DNA from 2 places in the Streptomyces sp. NPDC104367 genome. Region 2 is predicted to be linked to the other one. Evidence: riboswitches for the same ligand, from Rfam matches in the RefSeq annotation. Region 2 holds a riboswitch; the other holds the start of a gene.

Region 1 (4,195 bases), on a different contig from region 2:
CAGGTCCTGCGCGAGCCGGATGCACGCGTCGGCGAAGTGCAGCCCCAACAGCTCCCGCTCGGCGTCCAGTTCGGGATCGTCACCGTCCCCGTCGAACCAGAGTCCGAGTCGCCGGACCTCCTCGGTGTACAGCGCGCCGCCGACCGGGTCCTCGGGGCAGTTGCCGAGCGTCTCGAAGCCGTCCAGGAGCCAGCAGGCGTAGTTCCAGCGGGCCTCGCCGGGGTCCGCCGGATGTCTTTCGGCCTCGTACTGGCTCTCCGTGTTGTAGCCGATCGCCACGAAGGGTCTGCGGTCGTCGTGGTCGACCCGCCAGATACGGAACGACAGCGCGTAGATCTCCGGGCGCAACTCCGCCGGGAACCGCTCCAGCACCCCGGTCGCCGCCTCCACCAGATGCGCCCGGAACGCTCCCGCCCCCTCCGCCACCACGTCCGCCCCCGCCAGATCGGTGCCATCGACTCACCGCAAACGTAACGCGCCCCACTGACAACGCCCCATCACGGAGCGGACGGGCGTCACTTGAGGCCGAAACGCACAGTGAGTCTCAGGGGCGCGCTGTCCGTATTCTCTGATCATGGCCGCACCTTCCCCGTACGCACTCATCGCCACCGACCTGGACGGCACACTGCTGCGCGCCGACGACACGCTCTCGGACCGGTCGCTCGCCGCGCTCGCGCGGGCCGCCGCAGCCGGCGCCCGCCACCTCGTCGTGACCGGCCGCCCCGCACCCAGAGTGCGCCCGCTCCTCGACGACCTCGGCTGCACGGGGCTCGCTGTCTGCGGCCAGGGCGCGCAGCTGTACGACGCCGGCACGAACCGTCTGCTGTGGTCGGTCACCCTGGACCGGGAACTGGCGGAGACCGCGCTCGGCAAGATCGAGGCCGAGGTCGGGCAGGTGTACGCGGCCGTCGACCAGGACGGCGTGGACGGGCTCACGCTCATCGAGCCGGGCTACCTGATGCCCCACCCGACGCTGCCCGCGCTCCGCGTGGACCGGCGCGACGACCTGTGGTGCGCGCCCATCAGCAAGGTGCTGCTGCGCCACCACACCCTGTCGGACGACGAGCTGGCGGCGACCGCGCGGTCGGTGGTGGGGTCGCTGGCGACGGTCACCATGTCGGGGCCGGGGACCGTGGAACTCCAGCCGTGCGGGGTGACCAAGGCGACCGGGCTGGCGCTGGCCGCCGACCATCTGGGGCTGAGCCCGGAACAGGCCATCGCCTTCGGTGACATGCCCAACGACATCCCGATGTTCGACTGGGCGTCCTACGGGGTGGCGATGGCCAACGCCCACACCGAACTCAAGGCGGTCGCGGACGAGGTCACCAAGTCGAACGAGGACGACGGCATCGCCGTCGTCCTCGAGAGACTCTTCACCTGACGGTGTCGGCCGACGGCGTCGGTCAGTACGCGCCGAAGACGTTGTCGATCGAGCCGTACCGCGCGGCGGCGTAGTTGCAGGCGGCGGTGATGTTCGCGACCGGGTCGTAGATGTTGAACGACGTACCGGACACGTGGTACGCGTTGAACGTCGGGTCGATCACCTGGAGCAGGCCCTTGGACGGAATGCCGGCGGCCGCGTTGGAGTCCCAGAGGTTGATGGCGAGCGGGTTGCCCGAGGACTCGCGCATCACGTTGCGGTAGATGCCGTTGTAGCTGCCCGGGATGCCCTTCTGGCCCATGACCGCGAGCGACTCGCGGATCCAGCCGTCGAGGTTGTTCGGGTACCCGGCGGTCGTCGTCGTGGCCGTCGTGGTGGTGGCCGTGGTGGCCGTGGTGGCCGTGGTGGCGGAGGCGGTGGTCGCCCCGAAGATCGGCAGGGCGAGTACGGCGGCACCGGCGCCGACGACGGCGAGCGTGCGGGCGATGCGGGTGCGGCGGGGCTGGGCGGCAGCAGGCATGGCGAAGTTCCTCTCCGTCGCCTGCGAGGTGAGCTGTCGGGTTCGGGCTCGGGGAGTGTGCCCGGCCGCGCCGCCCGAAGGCGATGCGACTTCACCCCTAGCCGTTCCGGAAACGACGTCCGTCAGTGACGTCGGTCGCCCGGTCCGGCGACTTACCTGGGTCCCCCGCTCCTGCCATGCGAATGAACTCGTCGATGGGTCAAGACGGGCGGCGGCAGGATTCGGCGTCCGCCCGGCGAGCGGGAACGTATGCGAGAGCACATGTCCGGAACAAGTAGTGGATTCACACAAAGCACCTATTGACCTTGATCTGAGGCGTATGAGGTGCTTGATCCTTTGCGGCTGCCAACCCTCAACTCACCCACAGGGAAAGGAAAGGAAGCGGTGTCGCGCACCCCTTGTCGCGCCTGGGTTCGCGTGACCCACTTCACGAAACCTCAAATTATGGCGAATCGGACATGGGGGATTTGGCGGTTTCGCTTTCCCCAGGCCGGGCGAATGGTCGCCCTGTCGTCATTCGGGTGTCGAGCGGGAGGAATTTCGGCTAGAAAGGTGCGAATCAGTCATTCCGGTCACGCGTGGTCTTTGTGGAGGCGCCCTCTCCGGTCGCGTACGCCTCGCGTGATTCTGGTCACGTGGGGGCGGAACGGCTCCCCGTGTCCACCGCGAGGGCGGAACCTCCACCGTGGTGCGCGTCGTTGTCATGGGTGGCGGTGGTGTTCCGGCTGTCGTGGGGAAAGGGGGAAGGGAAGGGGTGCGTCCGGGCAGGTGACGTCGGCGGGGGAGGCGTGGGCGTTTCCGGGTGACGGGTGGCCGGGCGGTCCGCCCTCGGGTCCGGCGCCGGAGCCGGTTCGGGACACGGCTCGTGTCCCGGTTCGGGACAACTGTCGGCACATCCTGTTAAGTCAGGGGATGTCAGGTCGTATCGGCTGATCAAAAACATACCGGTCGTGATCCGATAGCGCCCATGGTGTAACCGTGGGCGCCCTCGGTGATCGAATCCTGACCGGATACGCTGACTTGAGTGATGGCAGCGACCTATCGACAAACCGTGTAAGCGCCAGTAGACACCAGCAGACAGGAGACCCCTCGTGACCGTCGTCGGGCCGTTCGGGCTGAGCGTGCGGGACCAGGCTCTGGAAGCCGATGTCCAGGCCGGATTGACGGCTGTCGAGGAAGGCTTGCTAGAGGCCACCAAGAGCGAGGTCCCGTTCATCACGGAGGCCGCCCAGCACCTCGTGCGGGCCGGCGGCAAGCGGTTCCGGCCGCTGCTCGTGATGCTCGCCGCGCAGTTCGGCGACCCCTACGCGCCCGGCGTCGTGCCGTCCGCCGTGGTCGTCGAGCTGACCCACCTCGCCACGCTCTACCACGACGACGTCATGGACGAGGCCTCCGTGCGACGCGGTGTCGACAGCGCCAACACGCGCTGGGGCAACTCCGTCGCCGTCCTCACCGGCGACTTCCTGTTCGCCCGCGCCTCGCAGATCCTCGCCGACCTCGGGCCCGAGGCGGTGCGGGTCCAGGCCCTCGCGTTCGAACGGCTGGTGACCGGCCAGATCCTGGAGACGGCCGGCCCCACGGACGGGCGCGACCACGTCGAGCACTACCTCGACGTGCTCAGCGGCAAGACCGGCTCGCTGGTGGCGGTCTCCTGCCGCTTCGGCGCGATGATGTCCGGCGCCGACGAGACGGTCGTGGACGTCCTCACCCAGTACGGTGAACGGCTCGGCGTCGCCTTCCAGCTCGCCGACGACGTCCTGGACATCACCTCCGACTCCCACGAGTCCGGGAAGACCCCGGGGACGGACCTCCGTGAGGGCGTCCCGACCCTTCCGGTGCTGCGGCTGCGGGAGCGGGCGGCCCGGCTGGGGCTCGCCGAGGACATCGCCCTGTGCGAGCTGCTGGACTCCGACCTCACCGACGACGCACGGCACGCGCAGGCCCTGGCGGCCCTGCGGACGCACCCGGCGCTCGACCACGCGCGCCGGGACGCCGTCCGGTACGCGGAGGAGGCGCGGGCCGCGCTGGCCCCGCTGCCGGAGAGCGACTCCAAGGCCGCGCTGATCGAGCTGTGCGACGCGGTGGTCCACCGGGCCGGCTGACCCTGCCCGCCTGCCCGCCTGCCCGCCTGCCCGCCTGCCCGGAGTTCGGGAATCTGCCGCGGCTCTCCCATGTGCCTGAGCCGCACGACCCCTACGGGTCGGTGGGGACACCGCGACCCCGGTGTCATACCCCAGTCGTACGCGGAGTTGGCTCCCGGGTCTGACGCTTCCGTGCCCCCGATTTGGTGAGAT
Region 2 (4,195 bases):
AGACGCCGCTCCTCCTCCAGCTCCTTGGTCTGGCCGAGGGCGCGCATGTGCGGGAAGACGCCGTCCTCCATGCCGGTCAGGAAGACCACCGGGAACTCGAGGCCCTTGGCGGTGTGCAGGGTCATCAGGGTGATGACGCCGTCGCCGTTCTCGTCGTCGTCGGGGATCTGGTCGGAGTCGGCGACCAGGGCCACCCGCTCCAGGAAGGCGGCGAGCCCGGCGGGCTGCTCGCCCTCACCCGTCTCCTGCTCGAACTCCAGCGCGACGGCGGCGAGTTCCTGGAGGTTCTCGATCCGGGTCTCGTCCTGCGGGTCGGTGGAGGCCTGGAGCTCGGCGAGGTAGCCGGTGCGTTCGAGGACGGCTTCGAGGACGGTCGCGGGTCCCGCGCCGGACTCGACGATGGTGCGCAGGTCGTCCATCAGCGTGTTGAACCGCTTGACCGCGTTCGTCGACCGCGCGGCCATGCCGTAGGCCTCGTCCACGCGCTTGAGCGCCTGCGGGAAGCTGATCTTCTCGCGCTGCGAGAGCGCGTCGATCATCGCCTCCGCGCGGTCGCCGATACCGCGCTTGGGCACGTTGAGGATGCGGCGCAGCGGGACCGAGTCCTCCGGGTTGGCCAGCACCCTCAGGTAGGCGAGGACGTCCCGGACCTCCTTGCGCTCGTAGAAGCGGACGCCGCCGACGACCTTGTAGGGCAGGCCGACGCGGATGAAGATCTCCTCGAAGACACGGGACTGCGCGTTGGTCCGGTAGAAGACGGCGACATCGCCCGCCTTGGCCTCGCCCGCGTCCGTCAGACGGTCTATCTCGTCGGCGACGAACTGCGCCTCGTCGTGCTCGGTGTCGGCGACGTAGCCGGTGATCTGCGCGCCCGCGCCCGCGTTGGTCCACAGGTTCTTGGGGCGGCGGGACTCGTTGCGCTCGATGACCGCGTTGGCGGCGGACAGGATCGTCTGCGTGGAGCGGTAGTTCTGCTCCAGCAGGATCGTCGTCGCGTTCGGGTAGTCCTCCTCGAACTGGAGGATGTTGCGGATCGTCGCGCCCCGGAAGGCGTAGATCGACTGGTCGGCGTCACCCACCACACACAGTTCGGCGGGGGGCAGGTCGCCCTCGCCCGGCGGTACGTCGGCGGGATGCCCGCAGGTGCCGACGAGTTCGCGCACGAGCGCGTACTGGGCGTGGTTGGTGTCCTGGTACTCGTCGACCAGGACGTGCCGGAAGCGGCGGCGGTAGTGCTCCGCGACGTCCGGGAAGGCGCGCAGCAGGTTGACCGTCGTCATGATCAGGTCGTCGAAGTCGAGGGCGTTCGCCTCGCGCAGCCGCGACTGGTAGAGGGCGTAGGCCTGGGCGAGGGTCTTCTCGAAGCCGTCGCTCGCCTGGGCGGCGAAGTCCTCCTCGTCGACCAGCTCGTTCTTCAGGTTGCTGATCTTGGCGCTGAACGACTTCGGCGGATAGCGCTTGGGGTCGAGGTCCAGGTCGCGGCAGACCAGGGCCATGAGCCGCTTGGAGTCGGCCGCGTCGTAGATCGAGAAGGAGGAGGTGAAGCCGAGCTTCTTGCTCTCCCTGCGCAGGATCCGCACGCACGCGCTGTGGAACGTCATCACCCACATCGCGTTGGCGCGCGGGCCGACGAGGTGCTCGACGCGCTCCTTCATCTCACCGGCGGCCTTGTTGGTGAAGGTGATCGCGAGGATCTGGCCGGGGTGCACATGGCGCTCGCCGAGCAGGTGGGCGATGCGGTGGGTGAGCACGCGCGTCTTGCCGGAGCCCGCGCCGGCCACGATGAGCAGCGGGGAACCGGCGTGCACGACGGCCGCCCGCTGGTTGTCGTTCAGCCCCTCCAGGAGCGCGGCCGGGTCCAGCGCCGGGCGGGCGGCGCCGTCGCGGTAGTACGCGTCCCGGTCCGGGGGCGCGTCGAACTGCCCGTCGAACAGATCGTCCGGAATCGGCTCCGGTACGTGCTCGTCCTCGGGCGGCGGCGGGGGTTCCTCCTCGTGGCCGCGCGGGGGCTGGAGGCTCGCCAGGAAGCTGTCGTCAAAGAGGCTGCTCATCGCTCTCCGAGTCTAGGGCGCCCCACTGACAACCGGCTCCCACCCCGGAAACTCCACCCCGTCACCCGCCAGAATCACCCCGTCACGGTCGGCGACCAGGCATCCTTCACATCCGCGGGCCGCCCGCCTCGACGCCCGGACCACCGACCCCCTCCGGACAATCGACCCCAAACCATCCCCGATCAACCCATCACCGGGAACCGCAACACCAAGGTCACGAAAATGTATCGGGCATATCGCACATCAACCTTCACACGGACCACGCGAGTTGGCTAGCGTGCCGGGCAGGCCGTACGACACCCACCGGCGAACGTCGCCGGGCCGCACGGCCTCCGCCGAGTCCGGCGCGCCGCCGCGCATCCGGAGCCGGGGACCCACACCGACCTTGGGGTGAATCGGTCCCAACTCCCGGCCGGGAGAAGACCGTAGGGCAACCCTTCCGAACCACCCGCCCGAACCCGACAGCTAACTCGGTAGGCGGATCATGGAAGGAGTCGCCTCCGTTGGCGTCGCACCGCAAGTCACGCCCCTCGGGAACGCGCGTAGCAGGCATACGCACGCCCGCCCTGGCCACCGCCGCCCTCACCTCCGTCGCCCTGCTCTCCCAGACGGCCAACGCCGCGCCCTCGGAGGACGGCAAGCCGAGCCTGGAGGAGGTGGAGAAGAAGGTCAACGCCCTCTACCGGCAGGCCGAGTCGGCAACCGAGGACTACAACGCCGCCAAGGAGAAGACCGGCAAGCAGCGCAAGCAGGTCGACCGGCTCCTCGACGACGTCGCCAAGCGCACGGACCGGCTGAACAAGGCGCGTGAGCAGCTGGGGTCGTTCGCCGCGGCCCAGTACCGCACCGGGGCCAGCGCCCCCGACACCGCGACCTTCCTGCTCGCGGACAGTCCGCAGGACTACTTCGACCAGACCCAGCTGATGAGCCGGCTGACCTCGCGCCAGAAGGACGCGGTCGACGACTACGTCACCCAGCAGACCGCGACCATGAAGAAGCGCCAGGAGGCCACCGAGAGCCTCCAGTCGCTCACCGAGACGCAGGACGACCTCAAGACCGCCAAGACCACCGTCCAGACGAAGCTGGCCGCCGCGCGGAAGCTGCTGTCGCAGCTGAACGCCGAGGAGAAGGCGCGGCTCGCGGAGATCGAGAAGAAGCAGCAGGAGGAGGCGGCGCGCAAGGCGGCGGAGCTCGCCAAGGAGCAGGCTGCGGCCGAGAAGGACACGGCGTCCTCGTCGTCCTCGTCGTCCTCGACCTCGACGTCGAGCAGTTCCTCCTACGCCACGAAGGCCGCCAAGGCGATCGCCTTCGCCCGCGCGCAGATCGGCAAGCCGTACGTCTGGGGCGCCACCGGTCCCGGCTCCTACGACTGCTCCGGCCTCACCCAGGCCGCCTGGAAGGCCGCGGGCGTCACCCTCCCGCGCACCACCTACCTCCAGGTCGACGCCGGCACCACCGTCTCCCTCGCCGACGCCCAGCCCGGCGACCTCGTCTTCTTCTACGACGACGTCAGCCACGTCGGCATCTACATCGGCAACGGCATGATGATCCACGCCCCGAAGCCCGGCGCCTATGTCCGCGAGGAGTCGATCTACTACGGCGGCGAATCAATCATCCACAGCGTGGTCCGCCCGGCCTGAGGGAGGCGCGGGGCCGAGGGGGCGCGGAACACGGGTGCGGAGCGCACAGCGACCACTCCGCGCCCGGCGCCCCACTTCCAGCACACGCCGGGCGCCCGCCTCCGGCCCCCGCGCCCACCGTCCCGCGCGGACACGGGGCCGAGCGCGGGAGCGCGGAACACGGGCACAGGGCGCACAGCGACCGCTCCGCGCCCGGCGCGCACCCTCGCGGCACACCACCGCAGCGCCCGCCCCCACCTCTCGCCCGCGCCCGCCGGCCCGCACGCGCCCCAAGAGCCCCGCCCGCACCCGCCGCCCTCGCACACGCCCCACCTCCGCTCCCCCGCGCTCCCGCTCCACAAGAGCCCCGCGCACCTTCGCCGCTCGCGCCCCGCCTCCTCATCCCTCGCCCGCGCGGTTTTCCGGGGCACGCGCGCGTGGCCTGTTCGTGTGGGGGCCAGGGCTCCCTAGCATCGGCGGTATGTCTGGTATTTCCGCCCGTCGCGCCTGGTGGGCGCAGCGTCC

The links. A riboswitch is a leader RNA that binds a small molecule or an ion and turns the genes downstream of it on or off. The one in region 2 is predicted to bind cyclic di-AMP.
Region 1: another riboswitch for cyclic di-AMP. It lies ahead of ACZ619_RS40950 (transglycosylase SLT domain-containing protein); the one in region 2 lies ahead of ACZ619_RS33600 (C40 family peptidase).

The regions. Positions count from the first base shown of each region.
Region 1 is NZ_JBVJND010000044.1:58,348-62,542, forward strand. It holds gene ACZ619_RS40940 (hypothetical protein) at 1-429, opposite strand, end outside; gene ACZ619_RS40945 (HAD family hydrolase) at 575-1,381, shown strand; gene ACZ619_RS40950 (transglycosylase SLT domain-containing protein) at 1,404-1,901, opposite strand; cyclic di-AMP (ydaO/yuaA leader) riboswitch at 1,905-2,105, opposite strand; gene ACZ619_RS40955 (polyprenyl synthetase family protein) at 2,993-4,003, shown strand.
Region 2 is NZ_JBVJND010000028.1:75,228-79,422, reverse strand. It holds gene pcrA (DNA helicase PcrA) at 1-2,051, opposite strand, end outside; cyclic di-AMP (ydaO/yuaA leader) riboswitch at 2,375-2,546, shown strand; gene ACZ619_RS33600 (C40 family peptidase) at 2,555-3,691, shown strand; gene ACZ619_RS33595 (tellurite resistance/C4-dicarboxylate transporter family protein) at 4,152-4,195, shown strand, end outside.